Regions from separate parts of the Providencia lanzhouensis genome, predicted to be linked through region 4. Evidence: predicted binding sites of a transcription regulator. Region 4 holds the regulator's gene; each other region holds the start of a gene.

Region 1 (8,031 bases), 380 kb from region 4:
GTCAACTGAGTTGGCCATTTTTGTTATTTATTCAATTAATCATTAATATTTTCAATGCCATAACTAATCGAATCGATATTTTTTCGCGATAGGTATGCTGCTATGATGGCGGTGGGTGCTTGGATCATTTTGGTTCAAGCAGACATTAAGTTGTGAGACCCAAAAGACGAAAGCCCCGAGTTCCATTAACAGTAACTCGAGGCAGTCTCCAACCCAACAATTGGATTCTGTCTCCTTTTTGTACAGGAGTCAAGAGGAATGACCAAGTTTGCTCTTATCGGGCTAATGACCGTGTGCGCCACGGTATTGTGCCTTTCACTGCTGCTGCGGGACCGACTTTGTTCGGTTAATGTAGTCAGTGGAAACACAATGGTTCAAGCTACTCTGTTATGCGTTGAGTAGTCTGGTGGGGGAGTCATCCCCCACATTTCTCTCTGATTGTGGGTTAGGTGGTACAGGCACCCTTTTTCAAGTCAGATAACCCTTAAAAAATCCCATTTCCTATCGATTAGCTATAATAAATAGCCATTAACGATAGTAATCATTAAAAATGAATTTAATATCATATGGTTAGTTAATTGAATCGATATTTTTTCTCGATGAGCATACTGCTATGATGGCGGTGGGTGCTTGGATCATTTTGGTTCAAGCAGACAACAAGTTGTGAGACCAAAAAGACGAAAGCCCCGAGTTCCATTAACAGTAACTCGAGGCAGTCTCCAACCTAGACAATTGGATTTTGTCTCCTTTTTGTACAGGAGTCAAGAGGAATGACCAAGTTTGCTCTTATCGGGCTAATGACCGTGTGCACCACGGTATTGTGCCTTTCACTGCTGCTGCGGGACCGACTTTGTTCGGTTAATGTAGTCAGTGGAAACACAATGGTTCAAGCTACTCTGTTATGCGTTGAGTAGTCTGGTGGGGGAGTCATCCCCCACATTTCTCTCTGATTGTGGGTTAGGTGATACAGGCACCCTTTTTCTATTTTTCTCATCGATAGATATTAGACAATTATTTTTAATTTCTTATTCAAATCATCTAATTAAGATTAATTATCTCAAAACTGAAAATTACCTTGAGTCATACTCTGTAAGATGAGTTATTTGACTTTATTTTTACCTGTTTTTTACTTAGGCTATGACATTGTTAGTTTATTAATCATACCAAGAGGAAGGTTCCAATGAAAAAGATCGCCGTTTTACGTTCTTTAGGTGTCATTGGATTGAGCTGGGCACTTTTTGCTTGTAGCTCATCATCTGATAGCGCCTTGAAAAAACAAGCTTCAGAAACTTGGGACAGCGCAGCTAAAACTGTTGAAATGGCGGGAAAAGATACAGGTAATGCCATCTCTAGTGGTGTGAAAAGTACCGATACCTATATTGATGATTCGTCCATTACTGCGGATATTAAAAGCAAACTCTTAGGTACCAGTGGGCTCCCAAGTAATAGTGTGTCGGTGAAAACTGTTCAGGGTGTGGTTTACCTCTCTGGTTTTCTCAAATCTAGCGAGCAGATAAATCAAGTTGTACAGATTGCATCGACCGCGAAAGGGGTAAAATCAGTACAGAATGGTTTAGTTCTGACGAACAAGTAATTTCTTTTAAATGGGCTTTCAGCCGAAAGCTCATTTTACTATTTGCTCTCCCTGAGAAAAGCGGTTTAATGAGAATCATTTAATTTAATCATATTTATAATGGGATTGATTAAATACACGTCAATATAGAGAAAGGGTTACTATGGGAAAGCATGTTCCAGTCACTTTAGGCACGATTGAGCCACTCGCGTTTTCTGATGAAATTAACGGAAGAAAAACTGCCCTTATCTGCGAAGGTGGCGGTCAGCGTGGTATTTTTACGGCCGGTGTATTGGATGAATTTCTGATAGAAAACTTTAACCCTTTTGATTTGATGATAGGGACGTCTGCGGGCGCCCAAAATTTATCCGCTTATATTTGTGGTCAAGCAGGATATGCCCGCCGAGTTATTACTCGCTATACCACAAATCTTAATTTTTTTAACCCGCTGAGATTTATTCGTGGAGGAAACTTAATTGACCTTGATTGGTTGATTGAAACGACGGCTAAAGAGTTTCCACTTAATATGGATGCAGGGCTTGAATTATTAGATTCTGGTCGTGAATTCTATATGGGAGCCAGTCGTAGCGATGATTTTTCAGCAGCATTTTTACAGCCTGATGCGGATTCTTGGTTGGATATCATTCGTGCCTCTAGCGCCATTCCAGGATTTTATCGAACTGGCGTAGAGTTTAGCGGCGTGCGATACCACGATGGAGGAATAAGCGCAGCGATCCCTGTCGAGGAAGCTTATCGTCGTGGGGCTGATACGATAGTTGTGATCCGCACTGTACCTTCTCAAATGTACTTTACGCCTGAATGGGTAAAACGAATGACACGCTGGCTGGAAGGTGATAATTCGGCGCTGCAACGCATGGCGGCCATGTTAAAAGTTCACTTGAAGAGTTATCGAAAAACCCAGGAATTTATCGAAAATCCACCCGATGGCGTGCAGATTTTTGAAATATACCCACCAACACCACTGAAAAGCAGTGCTTTAGGCAGTAAAATTAGTGCCTTAAACCAAGATTACCATGTCGGACGGCGCTGTGGGCGTTACTTTATTGCGGCATTAGCTCAACAGTTTGCGAGTAATGATGCTGATTTCGGTCGATTTTCTAAGAACTCGAATTCATTAGAGTTGATGCATATGGAAGATCAGCGAGAGTCTTTATTAGCAGGAAAAACAGTTGAGGCAGCAAGTGCTAGCGCCCTGCAAGGCAATCCTGCTCATGAGTGATAATATTCGATTTATTGACACCCACTGTCATTTTGATTTTCCCCCGTTCAGTGAGGCACTTACAGAAAGTCTAGAAACCGCGAAGCAAGGTGGAATTACGGATATTATTATTCCTGCGGTTAGTCAGGATAACTTTCAACGCATATGGAATTTAGCGCATGAGTATTCTCAACTCCATGCAGCAATGGGATTTCATCCTCTATATTTAAGTCAGTTTCAAGAATCACATTTTGAAAAACTGACGGATTTTCTGATGCGTAAAAACCAGAAGTGCGTGGCGGTAGGAGAGATTGGGCTTGATCTCTATATGGAAGATCCTCAATTTGAAAGGCAGCAAATATTACTTCAACGCCAGTTGAAGCTAGCTAAGCAGTTTGACTTACCCGTTATTCTGCATTCACGAAAAACCCATGACCAGTTGGTTGCGATGTTACGTCGCTATGAAGTCCCCGCACGTGGTGTAGTGCATGGTTTTGCTGGCAGCCTTTCTCAAGCCGAAAGTTTTGTGAAACTGGGGTATTACATTGGTGTTGGCGGGACAATCACTTATGAGCGCGCGAATAAAACCCGCCAAGTTATGGCTCAACTCCCGCTAAGTTGTCTTGTGTTTGAAACCGATGCACCGGATATGCCTGTATCCGGTTTTCAAGGTGAGCCTAATCGGCCTGAGCGTATTCAATGGGTATTTCAATCTTTGTGTGAGCTGCGCCACGAATCTCCGGATGAAATAGCACAACAACTTTACAACAATAGCCGGACGTTATTTAATCTAATTTAGACTATAATTAGTCAATTAATAATTATTTCTTAAGTATTTTATGTAGTTATCCGAGTAAATCCATTCAGCTTTTTACCTCTTCTACTATCGCTTTAGTGCTTTTCCAGACTAAACTGATCTTCTATTGTGATTTTCGTCACAATATTTGAATTTATGTTACTTATTGCACTTTGGATTTGTGATGAATGTTGGGGGTTATTAATGATGACTGGTTATAATCATCGAACTAAGATTCGTGGAATCTTGCGAGTTTCTTTATACATTAACCTAGAATTAAGTGAACAGGGATACTTCCATGCAACTCATTTTGAGTATTGTTGGGATGGCGGTGCTTATTGCGATAGCCGTTCTCTTCTCCAGCAATCGTCGCGCAATTAGACTTCGTACAGTCGGCGGTGCTTTTTTAATCCAAGTCGCTATCGGCGCATTCGTTCTATACTCCCCAGCGGGACGTAGCGTTTTACAAGGCATGTCCGACGGTGTTTCTAAAGTTATCGGTTACGGTCAAGATGGGATGAGCTTCATCTTTGGTGGTCTAGTTTCCGACAAAATGTTTGAATTATTTGGCGGCGGCGGCTTTATCTTTGCTTTCCGTGTATTGCCGATCATCGTCTTCTTCTCATCTCTGATTGCAGTCCTGTATTATCTCGGCATCATGCAACTGGTCATCAAAATTCTAGGTGGTGGTCTGCAAAAAGTACTGGGAACGTCAAGAACCGAATCACTGTCTGCAACCGCGAATATTTTCGTCGGTCAAACTGAAGCGCCTCTGGTTGTTCGTCCCTATATTTCTACCATGACTAACTCTGAGCTGTTTGCCATCATGTGTGGTGGTTTAGCGTCTGTAGCGGGTTCAGTATTAGCGGGTTATGCGCAAATGGGTGTTCCAATGGAATATCTGATTGCGGCATCCTTCATGGCGGCACCGGGTGGATTACTGTTTGCTAAGTTAATGGTTCCTGAAACTGAAGTTGCTAAAGATGATGTGGATGCTAAAGATTTAGTGGCAGAAGAAGATCGCCCAGCGAACATCATCGATGCAGCCGCATCTGGTGCAGCATCCGGTATGCAACTGGCTCTGAACGTGGGGGCAATGTTACTGGCGTTCATCGCATTAATTGCATTAATTAACGGTATTTTAAGTGGCGTGGGTGGCTGGTTTGACTATCCGCAATTATCCCTCGAATTATTACTAGGTTGGGTATTTGCCCCAATCGCATACCTGATTGGTGTGCCGTGGAGCGAAGCGACAATTGCCGGTTCTTTCATCGGGCAAAAAGTGGTTGTAAACGAATTCGTTGCTTTCATGAACTTCGGCGAATATATGAAAGCAGATGCGGATGTGATTGCGGCGGGCAAACAAGTTCTGTCTGATCACACTAAAGCGATTATTTCCTTCGCGCTGTGTGGTTTTGCGAACTTATCTTCTGTGGCAATTTTGCTGGGCGGCTTAGGTGGAATGGCACCAAATCGCCGTAGTGATGTGGCTCGTTTAGGTATGAAAGCTGTTATGGCGGGTACACTCTCTAACTTAATGAGTGCAACGATTGCTGGCTTCTTCTTAACATTAGCTGCAATGACCGCAATGTAATCCCCCTGTTTGTGTAGCGGAAAGGCGATTGGTCTTTCCGCTGTCATTTTCTTCTGCGATATTCTTTTTCTGGTTTTTATCGTAACTCTTACTTTTTCAACTATTCTTAACGTAATCAATTTAAGACGAGAAGGCTGCAGCCTGTATAATGGCTGACAAAGAGTGAGCAATTACCTATGGAATTGTGATATCGTTCACGAATATATATTTAATAATGTAACGTTCAGTCGATAAATGTGATTTGTAGCGCATAAAATACCCCAGTTACGTGGTCAAATAGGTAACAGTAAGTTGCCACGGAACTGATAGTTCATAGAGTCAACTGGCTCTAGGGCATCGTGCGGTGAGATGGATCTCAGCTGCTGAGTTTGGAAAACCTAACTAGCATCTTTATGGAACAAGCCCGCTCGCCAACAAAGAACGTATCGTTCTGAAAGAATTAACATCGTTGGAGAGTTATATGACTGATTTAAAAGCAGCAGCGCAACGCGCACTGACCCTGATGGATTTAACCACGTTAAATGACGACGACACTGACGCAAAAGTGATCGCCTTATGTCACCAGGCAAAAAGCCCAGCAGGTCACACCGCTGCTATCTGTATTTATCCTCGTTTTATTCCTATCGCACGTAAAACTTTACGTGAGCAAGGAACGCCAGATATCCGCATTGCAACCGTCACCAACTTCCCACATGGTAATGATGATATAGAGATTGCTTTAGCAGAAACTAAAGCTGCCATTGCTTATGGTGCGGATGAAGTTGACGTTGTATTCCCATACCGTGCACTGATGGCTGGTAATGAAAAAATCGGTTTCGATTTAGTGAAAGCATGTAAGGATGCTTGTGCGGCTGCAAATGTATTACTTAAAGTGATCATTGAAACTGGCGAACTAAAAGATGCCGCTTTAATCCGTAAAGCGTCTGAAATTTCAATTAATGCAGGTGCTGATTTTATTAAGACATCTACAGGTAAAGTGCCTGTGAATGCCACTTTAGAAAGCGCAGAAATCATGATGCAAGTCATTCATGATATGGGCGTTGCGAAAAGTGTTGGTTTCAAACCTGCTGGCGGCGTTCGTACCGCTGAAGAAGCAGCACAATATTTAGCCTTAGCAAGCAAAATCTTAGGCGATAACTGGGCTGATGCTCGCCATTTCCGTTTCGGCGCATCTAGCTTATTAGCGAATTTATTAAATACGCTGGGATTTGACGTTAAAAAATCTTCCAGCAGCTATTAATAATCGCAATTATTAGTGACATCAGACTGTTGCCCAATCTCACTTGGGCAACAGCCGTGACTATTTAGCCGAAGAATTCGATGTGAATTAAGGAGCCTATTGTGTTTCTCGCTCAAGAAATTATTCGTAAAAAACGTGACGGCAAACCATTAAGCGAAGAAGAGATCCGCTTCTTCATCAATGGTGTGCGTGATAACACGGTTTCTGAAGGTCAGATTGCAGCCCTAGCAATGACCATCTATTTCAATGATATGACAACCCCAGAACGTGTTGCGCTAACGCTAGCGATGCGTGACTCAGGTACCGTATTAAATTGGAAATCACTGAATCTTAATGGCCCACTCGTGGATAAACACTCCACCGGTGGCGTGGGTGACGTGACTTCACTCATGTTGGGACCTATGGTTGCTGCATGTGGTGGTTATGTTCCGATGATTTCCGGTCGCGGCTTAGGTCACACCGGTGGAACACTTGATAAGCTCGAAGCTATTCCTGGGTTTGATATTTTCCCTGACGATGAGCGTTTCCGCGACATTATCAAAAATGTCGGCGTGGCGATTATTGGTCAAACCAACTCATTAGCGCCTGCTGACAAGCGTTTCTATGCGACTCGCGATATCACGGCGACTGTGGATTCTATTCCGCTTATCACCGCGTCTATCTTAGGTAAAAAATTAGCCGAAGGGTTAGATGCGTTAGTGATGGACGTTAAAGTGGGTTCTGGTGCATTTATGCCAACCTACGAAAAATCAGAGCAACTGGCTGAATCTATCGTGCAAGTCGCCAATGGAGCAGGCTGCAATACCACCGCATTATTAACTGACATGAACGAGGTACTGGCATCTAGCGCCGGTAATGCCGTTGAAGTCCGCGAAGCCGTGCAGTTCTTGACGGGCGAATACCGTAACCCACGTTTGTTCGAAGTCACCATGGCGTTGTGTGTGGAAATGCTAGTGTCAGGTAAGTTGGCGTCGGATCGTGACGATGCGCGTCAGAAATTACAAGCGGTGCTGGATAACGGTAAAGCGGCTGAAGTGTTTGGACGTATGGTCGCAGCACAAAAAGGGCCAAAAGATTTTGTTGAGAATTACAGCAAATATCTGCCAACAGCTGTCCTCAGTAAAGCCGTTTACGCGCCTCAAGCGGGAATTATCACACAAATGGACACACGAGCACTGGGTATGTCTGTGGTAACGTTAGGGGGTGGTCGTCGTAAAGCTTCAGATTCTATCGATTACAGCGTTGGTTTAAGTGATATCGCAGCATTAGGTAGCAAAGTTGATACCCAAACTCCACTTGCGATCATTCATGCCAATAGCGAAAAATCATGGGAAGAGGCGGCGAAAGAAGTTCGCGCTGCTATGATTATTGGGGATAAAGCCCCAGAAGCGACACCAATGGTCTATCGTCAAATTAGTGAATAAACCGATATCCGCATCTTTCACAGAAGGGTGCGGGTTAGATGACGCGATGAACAGATAAGCTGTATCGCAGGAGAATAAATATGAAACGCACATTTATCATGGTACTGGATTCCTTCGGGATCGGCGCTGCAGGTGATGCCCACAAATTCGGCGACGAAGGTTCGAACACTCTGGGTCATATCGCA
Region 2 (8,031 bases), 1.5 Mb from region 4:
TAGTATGTTTTCATTGATAACCACTGCAGATTAGCGCAATATTCCTGAAAATTACCTTTTGAGAACCGATATGCAACTTTCTTCAGCTCTGTCGTTTATGCGCCCAGCCAGAAACTTTTGGCGATTAATGCCCCTTTCCTGCCTGCTGCTGACTGCCTGTGTGACCACATCTCAAGACACTACGAAAGGCACTTCATCTTCAACGGATGCGCAGTGGAAAGCCCACCAATCACAAGTGGTTGAACTGCGTGATTACCAAACTCGCGGCTCCTTTGTGTACATTGGCGGTCAAGGTACCGGAACAGAAACCAAAACTTACGCGAAGTTTTTCTGGCAGCAATATACCCCCGAAAAATACCGTTTATTGCTGACTAACCCATTAGGTACGCGTGAACTGGAACTTAGTGTGGAACCTGATTTAACCAAATTAACCACGAAAGATGGGCAAACTCACATGAGTGATGTGCCAAGTGAATTAATTTATCAGTTAACTGGTATGGATATCCCCATTGATGATCTCACCGCTTGGTTGGTCGGTTCTCCAGGGCGTGCCACTGAATATACTCTCGATAGCAACCACCTGCTCAAATCCGTGACGTTTAAAATCAATGGCGAAACATGGAAATTGGATTATCTCTCTTACGATACCAAAACCTCGCCGATGCTGCCGAACCACATGGAGTTGAAGCAAGGGGATAAAATCATCAAATTAAAAATGGATAGTTGGACACTGAAAAAATGACGTTAACGTGGCCATCACCGGCAAAATTGAATCTTTTTTTATACATTACTGGGCAGCGAGCTGATGGTTATCATGAGCTACAGACTCTGTTTCAATTTTTAGATTATGGTGATGAAATCACCTTTAGCACTCGTTCGGATGATCAGATTAATTTGCTCACCCCGATGCCGGGTGTGGATACCGAAAAAAACTTAATTATTCGTGCAGCAAAAAGCTTGCGAACCTATTGTCGCGAAACCCTCAATCATCAAGGGGCGTTAGGTGCAGATATTCACATCAACAAAGTGCTGCCGATGGGCGGTGGTATTGGTGGCGGATCGTCAAATGCCGCGACAACGCTGATTGCGCTTAATGAGCATTGGGGAACTCACGTTTCTGATGAGGTTTTAGCCGAATTAGGTAAACACCTTGGTGCTGATGTTCCCGTTTTTGTTCGCGGTCATGCCGCCTTTGCTGAAGGCATTGGCGAAATTTTAACACCCGCAGAACCAAAAGAGCGTTGGTATTTAGTCGCACACCCCGGAATTGAAATCTCAACCCCGATGATCTTCACAGATCCAGAATTAAATAGAAATTCTCCAAAACGCTCTTTAGCCGCATTATTACTGGCTCCGTATGCAAATGACTGTGAACCGATCGCAAGAAAACGTTTTCGTGAGGTTGAACAGCTCGTTTCTTGGCTGTTAGAATATGCTCCGTCTCGCCTAACAGGAACAGGCGCTTGTGTGTTTTCTGAATTTGAAACCCAAGCGGATGCCCTGAAGGTGTTAAATAAATCCCCATCGTGGGTGCAAGGATTCGTCGCTCAAGGAGCGAATGTTTCTCCTGTGCACAAATTCCGCGCTGGGATAACCCGTGTATTGCACCGATAGTGATGACTTATCCATCATTGCTGTTGGTCAACAATATCTCTCTGGACGCAAGCCTGAGGTTTTTCTCGTGCCCGATATGAAGCTTTTTGCTGGTAACGCTACACCGGAACTAGCACAACGTGTTGCTAACCGCCTTTACACTAATCTTGGAGACGCGGCTGTTGGTCGTTTTAGCGACGGCGAAGTCAGTGTTCAAATTAATGAAAATGTTCGCGGTGGTGATATTTTTATCATCCAGTCAACTTGCGCACCAACCAATGACAACCTGATGGAACTCGTTGTTATGGTCGATGCCCTGCGCCGTGCATCTGCTGGTCGTATTACCGCTGTTATCCCTTACTTCGGTTATGCAAGACAGGATCGTCGCGTACGTTCTGCCCGTGTACCAATCACCGCTAAAGTTGTTGCCGATTTTCTGTCAAGTGTGGGTGTTGACCGTGTTCTTACTGTTGACTTACACGCAGAGCAGATCCAGGGCTTCTTTGATGTTCCTGTAGATAACGTATTTGGTAGCCCAATCCTTCTGGAAGATATGCTGCAGAAAGATTTAGAAAACCCAATCGTTGTTTCTCCAGACATCGGCGGCGTCGTTCGTGCTAGAGCAATCGCGAAATTACTGAACGATACTGATATGGCAATCATTGACAAACGTCGCCCACGCGCAAACGTTTCTCAAGTGATGCATATCATCGGTGACGTTTCTGGTCGTGACTGTATCTTAGTTGACGATATGATTGATACTGGTGGCACACTGTGTAAAGCAGCTGAAGCGCTGAAAGAACGTGGTGCTAAGCGTGTATTCGCTTATGCAACTCACCCAATCTTCTCAGGTAATGCTGTAGACAACATCAAAAACTCTGTAATTGATGAAGTCATTGTTTGTGACACAATTCCTCTTTCTCCTGAAATCAAGGCGCTGAACAAAGTTCGCACCCTGACCCTTTCAGGCATGCTGGCCGAAGCTATTCGCCGTATCAGCAATGAAGAGTCAATTTCTGCGATGTTCGAGCACTAATTCTAAAGCGGGGTCTTAATGACCCCGTTTTAACATGCTGGTTTCAGTAGTTTTTCATTAAATTATTGAGGCGAGAAATGTGCTTTATCGCACCACATTCATTGTGGTCACGATACAAAAATTTATAAGTAGCGCCCCTACTGTTGTTCATCAACCGTAGGGGCTTTATTTTTTTGAACGGTTTCATTTATCGTGGCTTTAGACAAAAAATAAGAGTGAAATCATTGATATCGAATTTCACTCTTATTTAGATTTTACCTATTTTTCAATGACACATTTTTGTTCACTGAGGATATCCATTGATGAGCTTCAGCCCAACTCACTATGGGTAACGGTGGTTATCGTTACGGGAATGAAATTGGCGTTTCAGCAAACAGTAACGGTCTTCCACTTTCTCTTTACCGCCCATTCTTGCGCCCACTAACCAAACCAATGCACCGATAAAGATCCCGAACAGTGAACCATTGATGATGTCATCGGACAACCCTAAATCAACAATATGAGAAAACAGGTTTAAACCGATGCTTCCCCCCATCACCACCATACCCAACCCCATCAAGCCATTACCAATGAGAGTAACCATTTTCCGTTTCATATCTACCTCCAATATCAGTAAACTGATACGCAAGCATTAAAGAAAAGTTCGATAAAACTTTATATTTATGTAAAGAGTATAGCTCTTTAAGTAAAATTATTTGCGATAAGCTTCACATGTATAGAAGAGTTTAAGGATATCTACTCAAAAAGTGCTTTTAATCAATTTAACAACTGATGATGGTATTGACGAATAATTCACAAACTAATTATCACTAGCACAACCTTATCAATGACAATTTTGTACATCCCCCCCGACACGAGGTAAACTAGTCACCAATTTCTATACATTGACAGTGAAAAAGTCCCCGTGAGTAAAATAAAATTAATTGTTGGATTAGCCAATCCGGGCGCTGAATATGCGCAAACCCGCCATAACGCTGGTGCGTGGTATGTTGATTTACTGGCACAACGCCATAACCAATCGTTAAAGGAAGAGCCTAAATTTTTTGGTTATACAGCTCGCATCAATCTTAATGGCAATGATATTCGCTTGCTGGTTCCAACCACCTTTATGAACTTGAGCGGTAAATCCGTCGCCGCGGTCGCTAATTTTTATCGCATTAATCCGGATGAAATTTTAGTGGCTCATGATGAGCTCGATTTACCACCGGGTGTTGCCAAAATGAAACTCGGTGGCAGTAACGGCGGACATAACGGCTTAAAAGATATTCAAAGTAAATTTGCCAATAACCCTAACTTTTACCGCTTACGCATTGGTATTGGGCATCCAGGCGATAAAAACAAAGTTGTTGGGTTCGTTTTAGGCAAGCCTCCGCTGTCAGAACAGAAGCTTATTGATGATGCGATTGATGAATCTGTGCGCTGCACGGACATCCTGTTATCAGATGGAATGGATAAAGCTATCAATCGCTTACATGGTTTTAAAGCCACAGCCTAAGAGTTGATTTCATCAAACACGAGTTTTTGTGTATAATCAGCGCCAATTTTCTAAACATTAGGGGCAGCACTCGCCTGCCCCCGCTATTAAGGTGAGAAACATATGGGTTTTAAATGCGGTATCGTTGGTCTGCCTAACGTGGGTAAATCCACTCTGTTTAATGCATTGACCAAAGCCGGCATCGAAGCAGCCAACTTCCCTTTCTGTACAATTGAACCAAACACGGGTGTTGTGCCAATGCCAGACCCACGTCTTGATCAATTAGCTGAAATTGTGAAGCCTCAGCGCATCCTGCCAACCACGATGGAATTCGTTGATATCGCGGGTCTGGTAAAAGGCGCATCGAAAGGTGAAGGTCTTGGTAACCAATTCCTGACTAACATCCGTGAAACGGAAGCGATTGGTCACGTCGTTCGTTGTTTCGAAAATGACAATATCATCCACGTTGCTGGCCAAGTTGACCCAGCAGCCGATATCGAAGTGATCAACACTGAATTAGCGCTGTCTGACTTAGATACTTGTGAGCGTGCTATTCACCGCGTACAAAAACGCGCAAAAGGCGGCGATAAAGACGCAAAAGCGGAATTAGAAGCTCTAGAAAAATGCCTGCCACACTTAGAACAAGCTGGCATGCTGCGTTCATTAGATTTAACCGCTGAAGATAAAGCCGCAATCCGTTATTTAAGCTTCTTGACCCTGAAGCCAACCATGTACATTGCTAACGTCAATGAAGATGGTTTTGAAAATAACCCATACTTAGACAAAGTCTACGAAATCGCTAAAGCCGAAGGTTCTGTAGTTGTGCCTGTTTGCGCCGCTATCGAATCTGATATCGCCGAGTTGGACGATGAAGAGCGCGATGAGTTTATGGCTGATTTAGGCATTGAAGAGCCAGGTCTTAACCGTGTGATTCGTGCAGGTTACGAATTATTAAACCTGCAAACTTACTTCACCGCTGGCGTGAAAGAAGTGCGTGCATGGACTATCCCTGTTGGTGCAACGGCTCCACAAGCGGCGGGTAAAATCCATACTGACTTCGAAAAAGGCTTTATCCGCGCACAAACTATCGCATTCGAAGATTTCATCAAATTCCGTGGTGAACAAGGTGCGAAAGAAGCCGGTAAAATGCGTGCAGAAGGTAAAGATTACATCGTTAAAGATGGCGATGTGTTGAACTTCTTGTTTAATGTGTAATTGATTTAGCCCATTATAGGGCATCGTTCGATGCCCTATATGAAATAAAGCCTTTTGAAATCCATGTAACTGAGTGGATTTTTCTTTTGGTTGTGTCTCAGCTTTTCCCAAAATTCAAGCTACGTTAATCTAGCTGGTCTTTTCAACTTTCAGTTGAAACAGGCTTTTTTCATCATGACCACTGCAAGTTTTAGGATAAAAAACTAACTGTAATCATCATGGTCTTTCAGCTGCTTTTAACCATGTATCCACTTCATCAACACCTAAAATCAACATCATATCTTGCAAAGCAACTACTCGATGTAGCATTTCTCCATCATCTGATTCTTCCTGCTCTTCTGCTTGTATAAATAAGCGAGTCAATAACTGCACTAAATGGTTATTGTAATCATGTAAGTAGGCTTTTACTGTACGAATATATTCAAAATAAATCTCAGTAGCTTTTAATGCATACAAAGGGTCTATACATGAAACAATATTTAGCCATGCACCGAAACCGAATAAACCAATTCTGGATGCTTCAGAACTCGTAGATATTAATGAAAAATAGCGCTCTAACATTTGCATAGGTAAAATAACAACAGATTCTTTTTCTCTAAAAAGACTACCCATCGACTCTACTAATATAGAGGAGTATTGATTATCATCACTTAACGCCGCAGATAAACCCGCAAGACATAAATTAGAATGTTGTTTAAAATTTTCACAATGTGTCCAAACATCTATCGCTCCTTTCCATGCATCACTATCATTTAATTCTTTTATTTGTTTTATAAAATCACAACTTTCTATTTTTCCTGATAATACAGCTAATGCAGATATTCTTCCCCATGCTTGAAATCCATCCTTAATGTCTTCAGACACAATCACACTTAACCACGGAGAAACCCTATCATACTCATGATGATAAGAATAATAGAGACAACGCTCAGCCATATCCCAAAGTCCTTCACTACCTTTCCGCATTATTAATTCAAATACTATCCAACCAACTTCAGGCAAAATATGCTGTAAATGAGGTAAACGGCGTAATACTACAGCTCTCACCGCCGGATGATCGTTAGAAGCAAATTGATGTAATGTAGGTAATAACAACTCGGGCCAAGAGATATGTTCTTCATGTAACCTTATTGCCATAACCATGAGAGTATCAGCAATATGACCTTTAATCATATTAATACCTATTGAAATATAAGTGACACCATCTCCTGATATAGGGTCTCTTTCTTCCACTGTTAAATAGGGAATAGATAAAAAAGTTACTCGTTTTGCGTTATTTATATCTCTCACTATATGTGAGCACCCTTGTAACACTTCAGAAGCAGAGCTATTTAGTCTCCAATACACCGAATGCCGCTCCAATTCATCCAAAAGATCGTTAATTAAGACATCAATATCTGGTTCATTAACTGGTTTCCAATCATTACTTGGATTAAGATTTCCATAGCGATAATTCAAATAATTTGCAATCCCATGCATGATATGATTTCGAAAATCTTCATTTATATCCTGCCAGTAAAAAGACAAAAAACTCAAAAACCGTAATGGGTCTCTTGATGATGCCTCACTTAATTGACGAGCAACTTGCTCCTCCCCACCAATTAACATGTCGCTGAATACATCTCGTCCATATCCATTATAGTGTTCAAGAATACTACGAACACCTTCATTACTCAGTTCATTAAAAACCTCAAATGAGAATGGAGCTCTTACAATTCCGCTCCATCCATTAATATCTGGTTTATGCTCAAGAGGCCAATTTGAACGATTATATTCATCTAAAATACTTACGCATGACGATGAACGTAAATGACATGGAATACAAATAATAAGCTTGGCCTGATCTATAAGCATATATTCCCTATACTCAGGGCTATCAGCATATTTCAGAGAAAGAGAAAGTATTATTGCCTGTATTGCATCTTGGAACTCTGAACTCAAATAAATAAAAACTTTCTGCACTAAAGTGCCCAGTTCATGTGAAAGCTCGGACTCTAAAAAATCCACTTTCGATAACAGTCGAGAAGATATATCAAGATTAGTTAGCGGAGAGTTAATACATGCTAACAATGCAAAATAACGAAGTGAACCTTCCCGATTAAAGCATAAACGTTCACTGTTGTTTTGCCACCACTCTGAATTGAACTTAGCATGATGAATGATAGCAACTTCTAATGCATCCATTAGGACACGTTGGCTATCTTTATGCTCAAAGTCTCTCATTCTTCGGTCGTCCGAATGAGATGTTTCACTTAGGAAACCACTTCGATAATTATGTTTTCCTTCATATCTAGAGCTTCGTACTTCACTCCATTTTTCAATTGTTGATATAGCTAGCTCTAATAAAGTAATAGAATTAATCATTCTATCTGAAAGAAATTTGCTATCCTTAGCACCAAACTCGTGTGGTCGGCAATTAAGCTTATTTTCAAATCTGTAGGATAGGATGTCTTCATCTTTAACATCAATAATGATGTAATCCCAAAGAACTACATCATCTACCCCCCCTACAGCAACACATCGAGCAAGGGCTCTACCTAAAAAACTATATTCTTCCTGTGGAAATTTAAACAATTCCAGCAATAGAGGAGACATTAAATATGCATGCTCTCTCTTTATATCTGATATAAAAACAGTAATCTTACTTATCAAACGAGACTTATCTATCCAATCTGATCTTAATGTTTCCATCCAAAAATCAACGACACCTGAT
Region 3 (8,031 bases), 1.8 Mb from region 4:
CACATGGATGATGCAGCGATCGCGATACGTTTATGTAAATCTGACGTGTTATACAGTAAATTGAATTTCAGTGGATTTGATTTGTTGTAACCCGCTTCTTCCAGCAACTGTTTGGCTTTTTCATTACGCTGCTCTTGGGTCATATTGGCATACCAATCTGGTTTTTCTGTCTTCATGCCGCTAGTAAACGGTGGTGTGAAGCCATAAGCCGGAATATCACCTTGCGCTTTCACTTTGTAAGTGATGACATCTCTGTCCATTGAAAGTTTTAATGCTTCACGAACACGCGGGTCATTAAACGGCGGTTTTTCGTTATTAATTTCGTAATAATAGATACAGAGATACGGATTTACACGCAGCTCTTTTGGCATATTTTCTTGTAGTGACTTAAATTGTTCGATCGGTAAATTGCTATAGGTCATATCAATTTCACCACTGCGGTAACGGTTAACATCCGTGACTTCAGAGGAGATAGGTAGGAAAGTCACTTGGTCAATCACGGTGTTTGCGTTATCCCAATAAGTTGGGCTACGTTCTAAAACAATACGTTCGTTAACTGTCCAATCTTTTAATTTATAGGCGCCATTACCCACAAAATTGGCTGGTTGAGTCCACTTAGCACCATATTTTTCGATTGTTTTTTTATTCACTGGCGACATCGAGGAGTGTGCCAATAATTTTGGAATATAAGGGACGGCTTCACTCAAACTAATCACTAAAGTTTTATCATCCAGCGCTTTAATGCCCAGCTCTTCTGGCTTTTTCTTACCGGCAATGACGTCATCAATATTTTTGATATGTGCATACTGCAAATAACTCGCGTATGGGGATGCGGTATCAGGATCAGCGAGTCTGCGCCAGCTATAAACAAAGTCTTCGGCCGTGACAGGGTCACCATTTGACCATTTCGCGCCATCGCGAATTTTAAACGTCCACTCGGTGAAATCTTTATTTTCCCAGCTCGTAGCAGAGCCAGGTAAGATTTCACCATCAGGACCCACAATCGTAATCCCTTCAAAAAGATCTCTTGCTAAAGCCGACTCTGGAACACCTTCAATTTTATGCGGATCAAGGGATTGAGGTTCAGAACCATTGTTGCGAACCATATTTTGTTTTTCAGCCAGTTCGACACCCGCTGGTACCACTGCACCATAACTTGTCGCCATCGTCCCTGCCATTAACCCAGCAGCAACGCTTAAAGCAACAAATGTCTTATTCAGTAATTTGCTCATTATTTTGGTTACTCCCATACTATTGTTTTGGTTGTGTTGTTGATGCATCTGCTTACTGAGTCAGTAAGCAATTATTTTGTTTATTACAAAATTATTAATTAGTAGAATTAATATATAACCGCTTAATATCCATGTGATCAAGAGGGTCTTCACCTTTAAATCCTCCGATTGTGGGCTTGATCATCCTTGCACTCACACGGTAATAAACGGGAACTAGCGCAGATTCCTTATCCAGCAGGGTTTCCGCCTGTTGGTAAATCTGTTGACGAGCTTGGTCATCCGGTGCCGTTAAAGCCTCTAATAACAGTTGGTCATAGGCTTTATTTTTATAGGCCGCCGTATTGTTGCTGTTTTCTGATAGTAATGAATTCAAAAATGCAGAAGGTTCATTGTAATCGGCACACCATGTTGCTCTTGCAACCTGATAATTTCCTTCATGGCGATTTTGCAGTGTGGTTTTCCACTCTTGGTTTTGCAGTGTTACCTCTGCGCCAATATTTTTCTGCCACATGGATGCCGCTACAATCGCCTGCTGTTTATTTTGGTCTGAGGTGTTATATAGCAAGGTAAACTTGAGCGGATTTTTGGCGTTATATCCAGCCTCCGCGAGCAACTCTTTCGCACGTTGATAACGCTGTTCTGGCGTGAGCTTTACCCATTCTGGCACTGCAAAATTACCATTATGGATAAACGTTGGCGTAAAACCGTAAGCCACCGTCTGTCCTTGATCGATAATTTTATTAGTGATGGTTTCTCTGTCTAAACCTAACTTAATGGCTTCTCGTACTCGAGGATCCGTGAATGGGGCTTTTTGATTATTAATTTCATAATAAAACGTACACAGAAACGGACGAACATACAGTTCGTTCGGCTTTTCCGCTTTCATCTTTTTGAATAGTGTTGGGGGAATAGCTGAATTACTAATATCGATTTCCCCACTGCGATAGCGATTGTTATCACTGACTTCAGAGGTAATCGCTAAGAATGTCGCTTGATCAATCTGCGTTTTTGCGTCATTCCAATATAACGGATTACGTTTGATAATAATTCGCTCGTTGACCGTCCACTCATCCAAAACATAGGCGCCATTGCCCACAAAGGAACCCGGTTGAGTCCATTTATCGCCGTACTTTTCAATGGCTTTACGGTTAACGGGTTTCATTGAAGTGTGGGAAAGCATATCGATAAAATACGGAACGGGATGGCTTAGGATGACTTGCAAATGTTTGTCATCAAGGGCTTTAACGCCCAACGATTCTTTAGGTTTTTGACCTTTTAAAATAGCGTCTGCATTTTCGATATAAGCATTTTGTAAATAACTGGAATAAGGCGAGCCAGTTTTGGGATCCGCTAAACGCTGCCAACTATATACAAAATCCTCTGCAACAACGGGAGTGCCATCACTCCACTTGGCATCATCGCGTAAGGTAAATGTCCATACGGTGTAATTTTCATTTTGCCAATGGGTTGCCATACCAGGAACCGCCACACCATTAATATCGTCGTAAACCAGCCCTTCCAATAAATTTAAAATAATATTGCCTTCAGGTACCCCTTCGACTTTATGAGGATCGAGTGAAGTCACTTCTGAACCGTTATTGACCACTATTTTATTTATAGATGTTGTATTTAATGGGGATTTATCGGGGGTTGATGAAGCTTGAGCAGAAATTGTTAATGAGAAAATGAGACAGGAAAGTAAACTGTGCTTGGTAGTAAGTTTCATCGTTGCGCCTTCTCCATTTCATAGTTGCGGTTTTACAGTTAACGTTTCAACGTATGTTGAACGACGTTTAGTTCGCCTACACATTGTTGATTTACTACTGCTCTAGTCACTGTTTCTTAAGCTGTTTTCTAATTTAACCACCAAAAGCTTTCCTTAACGGTGCAATTTTGCTCAGAAAGCTTATAAAAAAAAGTTATAAAAATTACATTTATTTAACATTTAAAGTTAGAGAGCCTATTGAAAAGGGGTAACACACTTCCTCAACCTTTAAATACTCAAATAAAAACAATTAGATAATAAAAAACCTTAAGTTACTCTTAAAATTTTCATCAACATTAATCCAAACATATCATTAACAATCTCTAATGAGAATAGTGAATAAATTTACGCAGCTCACATTTCCTTACTTTTTATGCCTGATTTTGCAAAAAGTGCGACACATAATCACATTTCAAATTTATCGCGTAGAGGAATTATTTTGATTGTAAAGGACGGTTTGATTACACATAACAAGCCAAAATATTTGAGTGAATATTTTGAATTCGAAAGGAATAATGGAATGAAGGGAAAGGCAGATGAGAATAGCCGTCTCGTAAGACGGCTAAATAACACTCACTATAAAAGTCCTGGAAATATGGCTTTAACACCCGTTACAGCGATTTCGATACCTAATGACATGAGTAGTAGCCCCATGATACGAGTGACAACGTTGATGCCCGTTTGCCCTAAGTAACGAACCAGTAAAGACGCAGAGCGGAACAACAGCCAACAGCAAAAAGCGAACAAAATACTGGTTAACGCTAAACCAATAAAGTTCTGCCAGCCAGTCCATCGCGATGACCAGACAATGCACGAACTGATTGCACCGGGACCCGCCATTAACGGAAGCGCTAACGGTACCACTCCAATACTATCGCGCACTGCGGTTTCTGTTTTTTCTTGTTTGTTCTGTTTGTCCTCACCAATTTTACCGCTGATCATCGATAGCGCGATGGTGACAATCAGAATTCCCCCCGCGATGCGGAATGAGTCAATTGAAATACCAAACAGCTGTAATATCGAGTCCCCCACCAGCAACGATGTACAAAGAATAATTGCGACTGATGAGTTGGCTATCGTATTAGTTCTATTGCGGCTCGCAACGGTTTGATAGTTTGTCATACTAATAAACACAGGCAGGATACCAACCGGGTTTACCAACGCAAATAGACCAATAAAAAATTTAATATAGCCTGATAAATCAAGTAATGTTGCGCTCACCCATTAATACCCTCATAAAATTCTTAAACAATAAACGCTTACCTGAACTAATTTTATCACTGAAATCGCTAAAATCCTTAGTTAAAGAACAATTTTGTGCATCTTAGTAGAATTATTTATTGCAACTTATCTTAATGGCCAAAAAAGAATGATTTATTCACCTCTTTTTAGCGATAAATTAATCATTTTTTTGCAAATCAATGAATCCCATAAAAACAGCATGCTGAATGGAGTCAGCTTGCATACTTTGTGATTTAGATCACTTTATTAAATTCCCTTTTTGTTAATCTAGTCTCAACTGATAAACGCGGTAATCAATCAGTTAATTTTTACTTTTTGAGCTATTTATCTGAGATTTATAAGCCAATTAGCATGGGCGAAAAGCATTATTATTAAGTTTATCTATACTGTTGTTTTGGGTGGTCGTTTTAGATGTTCTAGTCACAACAGCTTTTTTTAGATGCTTTGCTCATTGGCTTAAAAATTTTAACTTTATCAGGAGTAATCTATATGTCCGTAACAAACGTTACTGAACTCAATGAACTTGTTGCTCGTGTCAAAAAAGCTCAACGTGAATTCGCCAGCTTCTCTCAAGAGAAAGTGGATCGTATTTTCCGCGCCGCTGCTCTTGCTGCTGCTGATGCACGAATTCCATTAGCAAAACTCGCAGTTGAAGAGTCAGGCATGGGGATTGTTGAAGATAAAGTGATTAAAAACCACTTCGCTTCTGAGTATATCTACAACGCATATAAAGACGAGAAAACCTGTGGTGTTCTATCTGAAGACCCAACTTTTGGTACCATCACCATTGCTGAGCCGATTGGTATTATCTGCGGTATCGTTCCAACCACTAACCCAACCTCTACCGCAATTTTTAAATCATTAATTAGTTTAAAAACCCGTAACGCTATTATTTTCTCTCCACACCCACGCGCTAAAATTGCGACTAACCGTGCTGCTGAGATTGTATTGAACGCGGCCATTGAAGCTGGCGCACCAAAAGATATTATTGGCTGGATTGACTCCCCTTCTGTTGAGCTATCCAATGCGCTGATGCACCACCCTGACATTAACCTGATCTTAGCGACAGGTGGTCCAGGCATGGTGAAAGCGGCTTACAGTTCCGGTAAACCTGCGATTGGAGTGGGTGCGGGTAACACGCCAGTTGTTATCGATGAAACCGCAGACATCAAACGTGCCGTTGCCTCTATCTTAATGTCAAAAACATTTGATAACGGCGTAATTTGCGCATCTGAACAATCTGTAGTGGTGGTTGATGCTGTTTATGATCAAGTTCGTGAGCGTTTCGCTACCCATGGCGGCTACCTGTTACAAGGTAAAGAGCTCAAAGCGGTACAAAATATCATTTTAAAAGATGGCAACTTAAACGCGGCTATCGTGGGTCAACCTGCATTTAAAATTGCAGAAATGGCGGGCGTTATCGTTCCTGAAACCACTAAGATCTTAATTGGTGAAGTCAAACTTGTGGATGAGTCAGAGCCATTCGCTCATGAAAAATTGTCCCCACTCTTAGCAATGTATCGCGCTAAAAACTTTGAAGATGCAGTAGAGAAAGCTGAACAGTTAGTGGAAATGGGCGGTATCGGTCACACCTCTTGTCTCTATACTGACCAAGATAACCAACATGACCGTGTCAGCTATTTTGGCGAAAAAATGAAAACGGCGCGTATTTTGATTAATACTCCTGCGTCTCAAGGCGGTATCGGTGACCTGTATAACTTTAAACTGGCGCCGTCTTTAACCTTGGGTTGTGGTTCTTGGGGGGGTAACTCCATCTCTGAAAACGTGGGACCAAAACATTTAATCAATAAGAAAACCGTGGCAAAAAGAGCTGAAAATATGTTGTGGCATAAACTTCCTAGTTCAATCTATTTCCGCCGTGGATGTCTTCCAATCGCTTTAGAAGAGATAGCCACTGATGGTGCGAAACGCGTCTTTATCGTGACCGATAGCTACTTATTTAATAATGGCTATGTTGATGAAATTGTCGATGTTCTGAAAAAGCACCATATTGAAACCGATGTTTTCTTTGAAGTCGAAGCTGACCCAACATTATCCGTTGTGCGTAAAGGTGCTGCTCAAATGCAAGCCTTCCAACCGGATGTGATCATCGCTTTAGGTGGTGGTTCCCCAATGGATGCTGCGAAAATCATGTGGGTGATGTACGAACATCCAGAAACACACTTTGAAGAATTAGCATTACGTTTTATGGATATCCGTAAACGTATTCACAAGTTCCCAAAAATGGGTGTGAAAGCAAAACTGGTCGCTATCACCACCACTTCAGGTACAGGTTCAGAAGTGACGCCATTTGCTGTTGTGACGGATGATAAAACAGGTCAAAAATACCCATTAGCGGACTACGCATTAACACCAAATATGGCGATTGTTGATGCTAACCTCGTGATGAACATGCCTAAATCCTTAACCGCGTTTGGTGGTTTGGATGCAGTGACTCACGCATTAGAATCTTATGTTTCTGTTCTGGCAAATGAGTTCTCTGATGGTCAAGCACTCAAAGCACTGACCCTGTTAAAAGATTATCTGCCAGCAAGCTACCATGAAGGAGCAAAAAATCCAGTAGCAAGAGAGCGCGTTCATAATGCGGCAACATTAGCCGGTATTGCTTTTGCTAACGCCTTCTTAGGGGTTTGTCACTCAATGGCGCATAAACTGGGATCGGAATTCCATATTCCACACGGTTTAGCAAACGCCCTATTGATTTGTAACGTAATTCGTTTCAACGCAAATGATAATCCAACTAAGCAAACAGCATTCAGCCAATATGACCGCCCTCAAGCACGCCGCCAATACGCTGAGATTGCAGACCACTTAGGATTAACCAAAGCAGGCGACCGTACTGGTGCGAAGATTGAACGCTTACTGGCTTGGTTAGAAGAGATGAAAGCGGATTTAGGCATTCCTAAGTCTATCCGTGAAGCTGGCGTTGCCGAAGCGGACTTCTTAGCTCACTTAGATAAACTGTCTGAAGATGCATTTGATGACCAATGTACTGGCGCTAACCCACGTTATCCGCTGATATCTGAAATTAAACAACTGTTACTGGATTCTTACTACGGTCGTGAATTTACTGAAAAAAGTGCAGAGCCAGCAGCACCAAAAGCTGAAAAGAAAAGCAGTAAAAAATAGTTAACTCGTTGATGGCTTAGCCATTAATACATAAAAAAGGCTTCAAAAGATTTAGGGTTTTCCTAACGCTTTTGGAGCCTTTCTCGTTATTTCGTCATAATACTTTATACTTATCTTAGGTGTCCATCTGGAAAAATATGCGATCCGCAAATTGATGCTTTCCAATCGACAATGATTTTTCCTTTATTGTGGATTAATAAGCTGATATGAAAAAACTGGCTGGCGTTACCTACATACTTTTATTCATAGTAAGCTTTTTCGCTTACAGTGCTGGCTTGCGTTTGGAACAAACTCGATTAATCCTAAATAGCACTAAATCCAATGCAACATTTACCATTGTGAATGATGATTTGAACCCCTATCTAATTCAGACCTCTGTAACTGAACAACTCGAAGGTGCCAAATCCCTTTATTTTGCTGTGACACCACCACTGTTCAGATTAGATGCAAATAGTAAGTTTAGTGCTCATGTATTATTAAAAAATGAAAGGGAATTACCCGTAGATAGAGAATCTCTGTTTTTTTTAAATACACGGGCTATTCCCGCACCAAAGCATCCTAATGAACAGAAAAATGATGCCAAACGCTCGTTTGTGACGAATATCGTGATTAAAGTCTTTTACCGCCCTCATCAACTGGCAG
Region 4 (8,031 bases):
GCTCTTCGCGCATGAAAGCGGGAACCGCACAAAAACTGATTTTAAATATGATCACCACAGGGGCGATGATCCGCATCGGTAAAGTCTTTGGCAATTTAATGGTAGATGTGGAGGCGACCAACGCCAAGCTCATTGAGCGCCAGACTAAAATTGTGATGGAAGCAACCGAATGTGACCGCCAAAGCGCAGAATCTGCATTACAACAATGTGATAGACACTGTAAGACCGCGATTTTGATGATTTTATCTGGCTTAAATGCCGATGAAGCTCGTCAATTGCTCGCTAAAAATCATGGCTTTATTCGCACTGCCCTCAACATCGCAAAATCCGTCTAATCAGCGGATCTCTATGAGAGAAACAGTATGGCTAAAATAACAAATGAAATGATACAGCAGATCCTGCAACACGTGGGGGGCAGTCGTAATATCAAGCAGTGCGGTAACTGCATGACGCGTTTACGGCTCACCTTACATGATGATCAGTTTATCGATAAAACCGAAATCAAAAAAATCCCCGGCGTACTGGGCGTGATTGAAAGTGACGACCAGCTGCAAATTGTTTTGGGTCCAGGAAAAGCCCAAACAGCCGCGGATTTAATGAAGCAAATGTTAGAAAATGGCGAAGCGGATGAAGCTCATGACGCTAACGCGACCCAAGATCTGAAAGAGATTGCTTCTGCCAATAAACAGCAGATGAAAAAGAAACAAACCAGCGCCGTTCACCGCTTTCTATCTAAATTTGCGACTATTTTTACGCCATTAATTCCGGGCTTTATTGGCGCAGGTCTATTAATGGGCTTGGCGTCATTGCTCACATTATTATCGGCGAACCAAAACTTATTTCCTGCGGATTCAACCCAACTTGCCCATCTCAAAAGCTTAATTGCGTATATGAGTGTATTCGGTAAAGGGTTATTCACCTTTATGGGATTGTTGATTGGTTATAATGCCCAAAAAGCGTTTGGGGGAAGCGGTGTTAACGGTGCCATTATCGCTGCGCTGTTTATTTTAGGTTACGACCCGGCGGCCACTAAAGGCTTCTATTCCGGCATGACAGACTTCTTTGGTTGGTATATCGACCCGAGAGGCAACATTATCGGGATCCTAATTGCCTGTATTTTTGGTGCTTGGGTTGAAAAACAAGTACGTAAAATCATTCCAGCCAGCTTGGATATTATTTTAACCTCAACGATTACGCTGTTAATCGTCGGTGCTGCGACCTTTGTTTTCATCATGCCTATTGGCGTGTGGTTATTCGAAGGGATGTCTTGGCTATTCATGCATTTAAACGGAAACCCTATCGGCACAGCCGTCTTAGCGGGTCTGTTCTTAATTGCGGTAATGTTTGGTGTCCACCAAGGCTTTATTCCGGTGTATGTCGCGTTAGTTGAAGCGCAAGGGTTTAACTCGTTATTCCCAATCTTAGCGATGGCGGGTGCGGGTCAAGTAGGCGCCGCATTAGCGCTGTACGTGAAAGCCAAAAAAGGCTCTGTTACCCGTAGTCAAATTGGTGGTGCCCTATTCCCCGGCTTCTTAGGCATTGGTGAACCATTAATTTACGGGGTGACGTTACCGCGCGTGAAACCGTTTGTAACCGCTTGTTTAGGGGGCGCTGCTGGTGGTTTCTTTATCGGAGCGGTCGCGTGGATGGGTTTACCTGTTGGGTTAAATACTGTATTCGGTCCTTCAGGGCTAATCGCTATTCCGTTGATGACGTCAGATCAAGGCGTGCTTCCTGCAATGGCAGTGTATGCAGGCGGTGTCTTAGTCTCTTATCTATGCGGGTTTATTTTCACTTATCTATTTGGTAGTAAAAATGTCGATTTGGACTAGAGAATAGTGTGGATTGAAAAGCAAAAAGGCACCTAACGTGCCTTTTTTCTCGTAGAAAAACTTACTCCAGCCAAATTAACGGTACACACGCTGCGGTCAGTATCCCCATCACTAGGTTAAAAATAAACCATGCGCGGCGGCTACGTAAGAAAACTCCGATCAAGGAACCAAAGCCCATCCAAATCAAGCCCGCGACGAAATTCACAATCACAAACGCTATGCTCATCACGATAATAGACTGAGTAAATAACTCGCCTGGAAGACTAAAACTCCCTACTGCGCCTAGCCCCATCATCCATGCTTTCGGGTTTAAGAACTGCAACAGTCCGCCTTGAAACCAAGTAACGCTTTTAGAGGCTTTACTGTCTGTTTTGAGTGGCTCGTAACTGGCAGTGGCTGTTTTCCACGCTAGCCATAATAAATAAACGCTACCAATGATTTTCAGCACAATATGAATTGCAGGATATAATAGTAATAGCGCGGCAACACCGAAGGCAGACAAATATAAAATTGACTGCATGCCCAGCATTATTCCTAATAATAATCCGATACTGCGACGAAAACCGTAGTTAGCTGCACAAGAGGTCAACAACATGTTGTTAGGGCCGGGTGTGACTGCTGCAATGAATAAAAACGTAAAAAGCGAAAAAATTAGCCCCAGAGTCATTTATACTATGTTCCTCAACCTAAATTTGTTTCTAGATTTGTTTACTTGCATCACAGAAAAATAACAGTATGTTATGTCACTCACAAGCGTTCCACTAAATAAAAAATAAGGCCATGTCAGAAAATTTCCGCCCTATGAGTTGGGCAAAGAACCCACATCTCCAAACCTTATTGCCAAGGATCTTTCGCCGTACCCCGAAAATTATCCCAACATGGCAGCGATTAGAATTGCCTGACGGTGATTTTATCGATCTTGCTTGGAGTGAAAACCCAGAACAAGCGAGCGAAAAGCCTCGTTTAGTGATTTTTCATGGGTTGGAAGGAAATTTTAAAAGCCCCTATGCCCACGGGATGTTAGAAAGCGCCCAGAAACAAGGGTGGCTCGGCGTGATCATGCATTTTAGAGGATGCAGTGGTGAACCTAATCGCCAAAAACGTATTTACCATTCCGGTGAAACCAGTGATGCACGCTATTTTTTACATTGGCTAAAACAGACATGGGGTGATGCCCCCACCGCCGCGGTAGGCTATTCCCTTGGCGGTAATATGCTCGCCTGTTATTTAGCTGAAAACGGTGAGAATGCTGAATTAGATGCTGGCGTCGTTGTCTCGGCGCCATTAATGCTTGAAGCCTGCTCCATGAAAATGGAGAAAGGAATTTCTCAGCTCTATCAACGTTACCTATTAAATGGATTGAAACGTAACGCCACCCGCAAACTGGTGCGTTATCCGGGTTCACTTCCTCTTAATTTGTTGCAGCTAAAACAGTTAAAACGCATTCGTGAATTCGATGATGTGATCACCGCGCGTATTCATGGTTTTGATGACGCTGCTGATTATTACCAAAAATGCAGTGCGCTACCTAAGTTATCTCAAATTACTAAGCCAACCCTGATTATTCACGCAAAAGACGACCCATTCATGGCGCCCGAAGTCGTGCCTGATTTAAGCCATTTACCCGAAAATATTGAATACCAAATGACGGAGCATGGTGGGCACGTCGGGTTTGTCGGCGGTAGTTTTAGAAAACCACAAATGTGGTTAGAAACTCGCATCCCTCTGTGGCTAACTGCGTATTTGAATGAGCAAAAATCATGATTATTCCGTGGAAAGATCTCGCACCTGAAACCCTCGAAAATCTTATCGAGAGTTATGTTTTGCGCGAAGGAACCGATTATGGCGTTCACGAAAAAAGCTTGCAGGACAAAGTCAATGATGTGAAACGGCAGTTAGTTTCCGGCGAAATTGTGCTAGTCTGGTCTGAGTTACATGAATCGGTAAATTTCATGCCTAATAACCAGTTTCGCCCGTAGCGCTGTTTCTCAAAAATAGTGGTCATGGCGTAAAACAGGGAGTCCACTATGTCGAAGAAGCATCCGATTATTGCAGTGACGGGTTCGAGTGGCGCAGGAACAACCTCAACGAGCCAAGCTTTTCGTAAAATTTTCCATCAATTAAATATCCGCCCAGCCACCCTTGAGGGGGATAGTTTTCATCGTTATACCCGCCCTGAAATGGATATGGCTATTCGTAAAGCTCGCGAGCAAGGGCGCCATATCAGTTATTTCGGCCCAGAAGCCAATGATTTTTCTCTACTGGAACAAACCCTCATTGATTATGCCCAAACGGGTGGCGGTCAATCTCGGAAATATTTACACACTTACGATGAAGCCGTGCCTTATGGTCTACAACCCGGCACATTTACGCCATGGGAGCCATTACCCGCTAATACTGATGTGCTGTTTTATGAAGGATTACATGGTGGCGTAGTCACCCCAGAGCATGATGTTGCTCAGCATGTTGATTTACTTGTCGGTGTAGTACCGATTGTTAACCTTGAATGGATCCAGAAATTGATCCGCGATACCACCGAGCGAGGGCATTCTCGTGAAGCCGTAATGGATTCTGTAGTCCGTTCGATGGGGGATTATATTAACTATATTACGCCGCAGTTTTCTCGTACCCATATTAACTTCCAGCGGGTTCCTACCGTTGACACCTCTAACCCTTTTTCTGCCAAAGCCATTCCTTCACAGGACGAAAGTTTTATTGTTATTCGCTTTAGAGGATTAGAGCAGATCGATTTTCCTTATTTATTATCCATGTTAAATGGCTCGTTTATTTCAGCAATGAATACCATTGTGGTACCCGGAGGGAAATTAGGGCTCGCGATGGAGCTTATTATGATGCCATTAGTGGAAAAATTAATGAAACAACGAAATGGGTAGTTTGAGATTCTCATTAAATAGATAAATAACAAGATGCTTATCTTAATTATCGATAAGCATCTTAATATCAAGAAAATAATTACGGCGTTTTAATTTCGAAGCTATGAGTCACGTTAACCGTTTTTTCTAACATGATAGCAACTGAACAATATTTTTCAGCAGAAAGTTGAACCGCACGCTCTACCACTTTGTCCGTTAATTCACGTCCCGTCACAATAAAGTGCAGGTTGATATCCGTAAAATAACGCGGGGCTTCTTCACGGCGTTGTGAAGTTAATTTCACTTCACAATCAACAATATCCTGACGACCTTTTTGCAGAATAGAAACCACATCAATCGCGCTGCATCCGCCTGCTGCCATTAAAACCATTTCCATCGGACTCGGTGCTTTGTCGCCCGCATTACCATCCATCATGATTTGATGACCTGATGCCGACTCACCTAGAAAAGAGAGCCCTTCAACCCACTTTACGCGTGCTTCCATTTTTATTCCTCTCGAAAATAGTGATATTTATCGTCACATTGTTCCATATATCTAGACAATGTTATATCAGCATTATTAGGCTGAAGCGATACAGGGAAGACTTTCGGCATTGGATATGATACAAACAATGGTCAGTTGATAGGATTAAGATCAAAACTCAACGATTTAATTGATTATATTATACAATTGATATTAATTTACGTTAGCCTAGAGCAGCATTAATAATAGGCATCAATGTGACTTAATATGCTAAGCTAGACACTTTAAAGTCAGCCTTTCCCTACTTTTCGAAAGGTTGCAATAACATACAGAGGATAACGCTAATGGTTCTCGGCAAGCCACAAACAGACCCTACTCTTGAATGGTTTTTGTCACACTGCCATATTCATAAGTATCCATCCAAGAGCACTCTGATCCATCAGGGTGAAAAAGCAGAAACCCTTTACTACATTGTTAAAGGTTCAGTGGCTGTTTTAATCAAAGATGAAGAAGGCAAGGAAATGATTCTCTCTTACCTCAATCAGGGAGATTTCATTGGCGAACTTGGGTTATTTGAAGAAGGGCAAGAACGTACTGCGTGGGTTCGCGCGAAAGTTGCTTGCGAAGTCGCTGAAATTTCTTACAAGAAATTCCGTCAGCTGATTCAAGTCAATCCTGATATCCTGATGCGCCTTTCCGCGCAAATGGCAAGTCGTTTGCAAACCACGTCTGAAAAAGTTGGTAACCTTGCATTCTTAGATGTTACTGGTCGTATTGCTCAAACATTGTTGAATTTAGCTAAACAGCCTGATGCGATGACTCACCCAGACGGTATGCAAATCAAAATTACTCGTCAGGAAATCGGTCAAATCGTAGGTTGTTCTCGCGAAACTGTCGGTCGTATTTTAAAGATGCTGGAAGATCAAAACTTAATCTCCGCACACGGCAAAACAATCGTTGTTTACGGCACTCGCTAATTTACCTGTCAGCCTCACCTTTCTTGGTGAGGCTTCGATATTGAAATAGCTTTATACTTCACGTACAAAGCTATTTTCTCTTAATTAAGAACCTTTATATTCTCCCTCTCATTTATATACGTTCATTGATGAGTATCGTTTCTTTATATAATTATAGTTAATTGTCAAATTAAGATAGTGGTAACTAAACCATTATTGAGAGTTGACAACACGATGATTAAAAATATCAATCCAAGAAACGAAAGCATTATTAATATCAATGATAATAAAATCATAACCACTTCATCATTATCTAATAAAATAAAAAAAACCAATAATATTGATTCATGCATACCCGATAATAATCGCCTATCTAATTTACATTATCAAAAAAAACATTTCGCTATATCGACTTGTCACTTTGAGCCAAGTGAACAAAAAGAAATTAATCTAATTAAATACTCACCTCCTGTAGAAAAAATAACACTTCCCTATAAATATCATGAAGCTATTGAAGTTAATGACCATTTTTTAATTCTTAAATCCCCACGTGTTTTTAACCATTCCGTCTCAATAAAAAACCAGCCACTTATTAATGAAAAACAGGATGCCAAACTAATGCTAATTGATAAAACAAGTACTCCAGAAACCAATGTTTTTAAAGAATTTAATTTAAAACGTTCATCAAGCCGATTTTCAAACTTAATTTTAGAAATAAAATCGACCCATGAAAAAGGTATTCGCTATTTAAAAAACATCTTTAAAAAAAACAAGAGTGAACAATTTTTAGTCACCTTTAAAAAGGAAATCGAAACCCAAAAAAAACATGAAATAACAAAAGAAAACAATGTAATCACTTATCAAAATACCGCTTCGACTCAAAAGGTTGAAGATAATCTTAACACGCTAAAATCATTAAAAGCTAACCTAGCTGAGCAACTGAAAAAAACAGAGACAGACAAAGAAAATGCAATAAAAGCAGATGAAGAGAGAATAAAAAAAGAAGCTGAATCAAGCATGATACAGAAAACTTCTATTTTAAAAATAAATGATGAGAATAAAATAAAGAGCAATAATAACGAATTTGAGTTCAATGATGAGCTTGAGTGGGATAATGACACTAGTGATTGGAGTCATAATTTACACAAAAAAATTAACGGCAGTTTGGTTCGCTTATCAACTCCATCAACACATCAACTAAATAAATTACTTGTTGATGAAACTGACATGAAATCAATAAATCGACATCTTAAAAATATGGACACACTGAATGAACTTGAAAATAAAATTCATTCCAGTAATGAAAGTTTAAACTCCAACTCATCCGGCTATTTTTCAGAAAAAACGGATGAATCAGGATATAGTTCAGAAGAAACAGCAAAGATACATGTAAAAAATGATCATATTGCTACTCAAAAAAATAAAGAATTAAAAAACAAAGAAACAGAGAATACAGAGACGCCTCATAAAAAAACACACATTGTCGTGAAGCCAAAGAAAAAAACATATCAATTTAATGGAAAAATTAACCAAACTAGAACATCAATGTTAAGAGCCAAACATAATAGTGAAAAATATCAGTTTTCATCAAATGAAAACTCATCAAAAATAGCATCAAATAAAGGAAAACCCAATACTAAAAATTTAGATGCTATGTTGGATAAAACAGAAAAAACCATGAATGAAATAAATAATCTGAGCAAACAAATAGCCAAAGAAGAAGCACACTCTGCGATAATTCAAGCGAAATTAGCTAAGCTTAATAACAAGTAACAGCTTGAGTAATTGATCAGTGACAGAGGCAAATATGCCTCTGTCACTATAAAAATACAATTAGGCTAGCAACTTACTAATTGCCGTTTCTAACTTCGCCATCCCGCTATTAA

What was found. The regulator CRP, encoded in region 4, controls carbon source genes, mostly activating them, when cyclic AMP is high. The targets are predictions, from matches to a motif close to ATGTGANNNNNNTCACAT.
Region 1: the regulator CRP is predicted to act here: its motif matches at 3,716-3,733, upstream of ACIH2S_RS03405 (NupC/NupG family nucleoside CNT transporter).
Region 2: the regulator CRP is predicted to act here: its motif matches at 3,325-3,342, upstream of pth (aminoacyl-tRNA hydrolase).
Region 3: the regulator CRP is predicted to act here: its motif matches at 4,466-4,483, upstream of ACIH2S_RS10000 (YchE family NAAT transporter).

The regions. Positions count from the first base shown of each region.
Region 1 is NZ_CP174123.1:740,882-748,912, forward strand. It holds gene ACIH2S_RS03380 (Hok/Gef family protein) at 286-402, shown strand; gene ACIH2S_RS03385 (Hok/Gef family protein) at 798-914, shown strand; gene ACIH2S_RS03390 (BON domain-containing protein) at 1,181-1,594, shown strand; gene ACIH2S_RS03395 (patatin-like phospholipase family protein) at 1,737-2,813, shown strand; gene ACIH2S_RS03400 (TatD family hydrolase) at 2,806-3,591, shown strand; gene ACIH2S_RS03405 (NupC/NupG family nucleoside CNT transporter) at 3,887-5,182, shown strand; gene deoC (deoxyribose-phosphate aldolase) at 5,643-6,422, shown strand; gene deoA (thymidine phosphorylase) at 6,524-7,846, shown strand; gene deoB (phosphopentomutase) at 7,927-8,031, shown strand, end outside.
Region 2 is NZ_CP174123.1:1,831,522-1,839,552, reverse strand. It holds gene lolB (lipoprotein insertase outer membrane protein LolB) at 98-742, shown strand; gene ispE (4-(cytidine 5'-diphospho)-2-C-methyl-D-erythritol kinase) at 739-1,614, shown strand; gene prs (ribose-phosphate diphosphokinase) at 1,682-2,629, shown strand; gene ACIH2S_RS08680 (DUF2583 family protein) at 2,952-3,224, opposite strand; gene pth (aminoacyl-tRNA hydrolase) at 3,534-4,124, shown strand; gene ychF (redox-regulated ATPase YchF) at 4,227-5,318, shown strand; gene ACIH2S_RS08665 (AAA family ATPase) at 5,535-8,031, opposite strand, start outside.
Region 3 is NZ_CP174123.1:2,131,927-2,139,957, forward strand. It holds gene oppA (oligopeptide ABC transporter substrate-binding protein OppA) at 1-1,178, opposite strand, end outside; gene ACIH2S_RS09995 (ABC transporter substrate-binding protein) at 1,327-2,958, opposite strand; gene ACIH2S_RS10000 (YchE family NAAT transporter) at 3,574-4,218, opposite strand; gene adhE (bifunctional acetaldehyde-CoA/alcohol dehydrogenase) at 4,729-7,389, shown strand; gene ACIH2S_RS10010 (fimbrial biogenesis chaperone) at 7,596-8,031, shown strand, end outside.
Region 4 is NZ_CP174123.1:358,158-366,188, reverse strand. It holds gene murQ (N-acetylmuramic acid 6-phosphate etherase) at 1-335, shown strand, start outside; gene murP (PTS N-acetylmuramic acid transporter subunit IIBC) at 363-1,832, shown strand; gene ACIH2S_RS01665 (LysE family translocator) at 1,894-2,499, opposite strand; gene ACIH2S_RS01660 (hydrolase) at 2,613-3,596, shown strand; gene ACIH2S_RS01655 (YheU family protein) at 3,593-3,811, shown strand; gene ACIH2S_RS01650 (phosphoribulokinase) at 3,860-4,726, shown strand; gene ACIH2S_RS01645 (OsmC family protein) at 4,806-5,210, opposite strand; gene crp (cAMP-activated global transcriptional regulator CRP) at 5,534-6,166, shown strand; gene ACIH2S_RS01635 (hypothetical protein) at 6,380-7,918, shown strand; gene ACIH2S_RS01630 (aspartate aminotransferase family protein) at 7,979-8,031, opposite strand, start outside.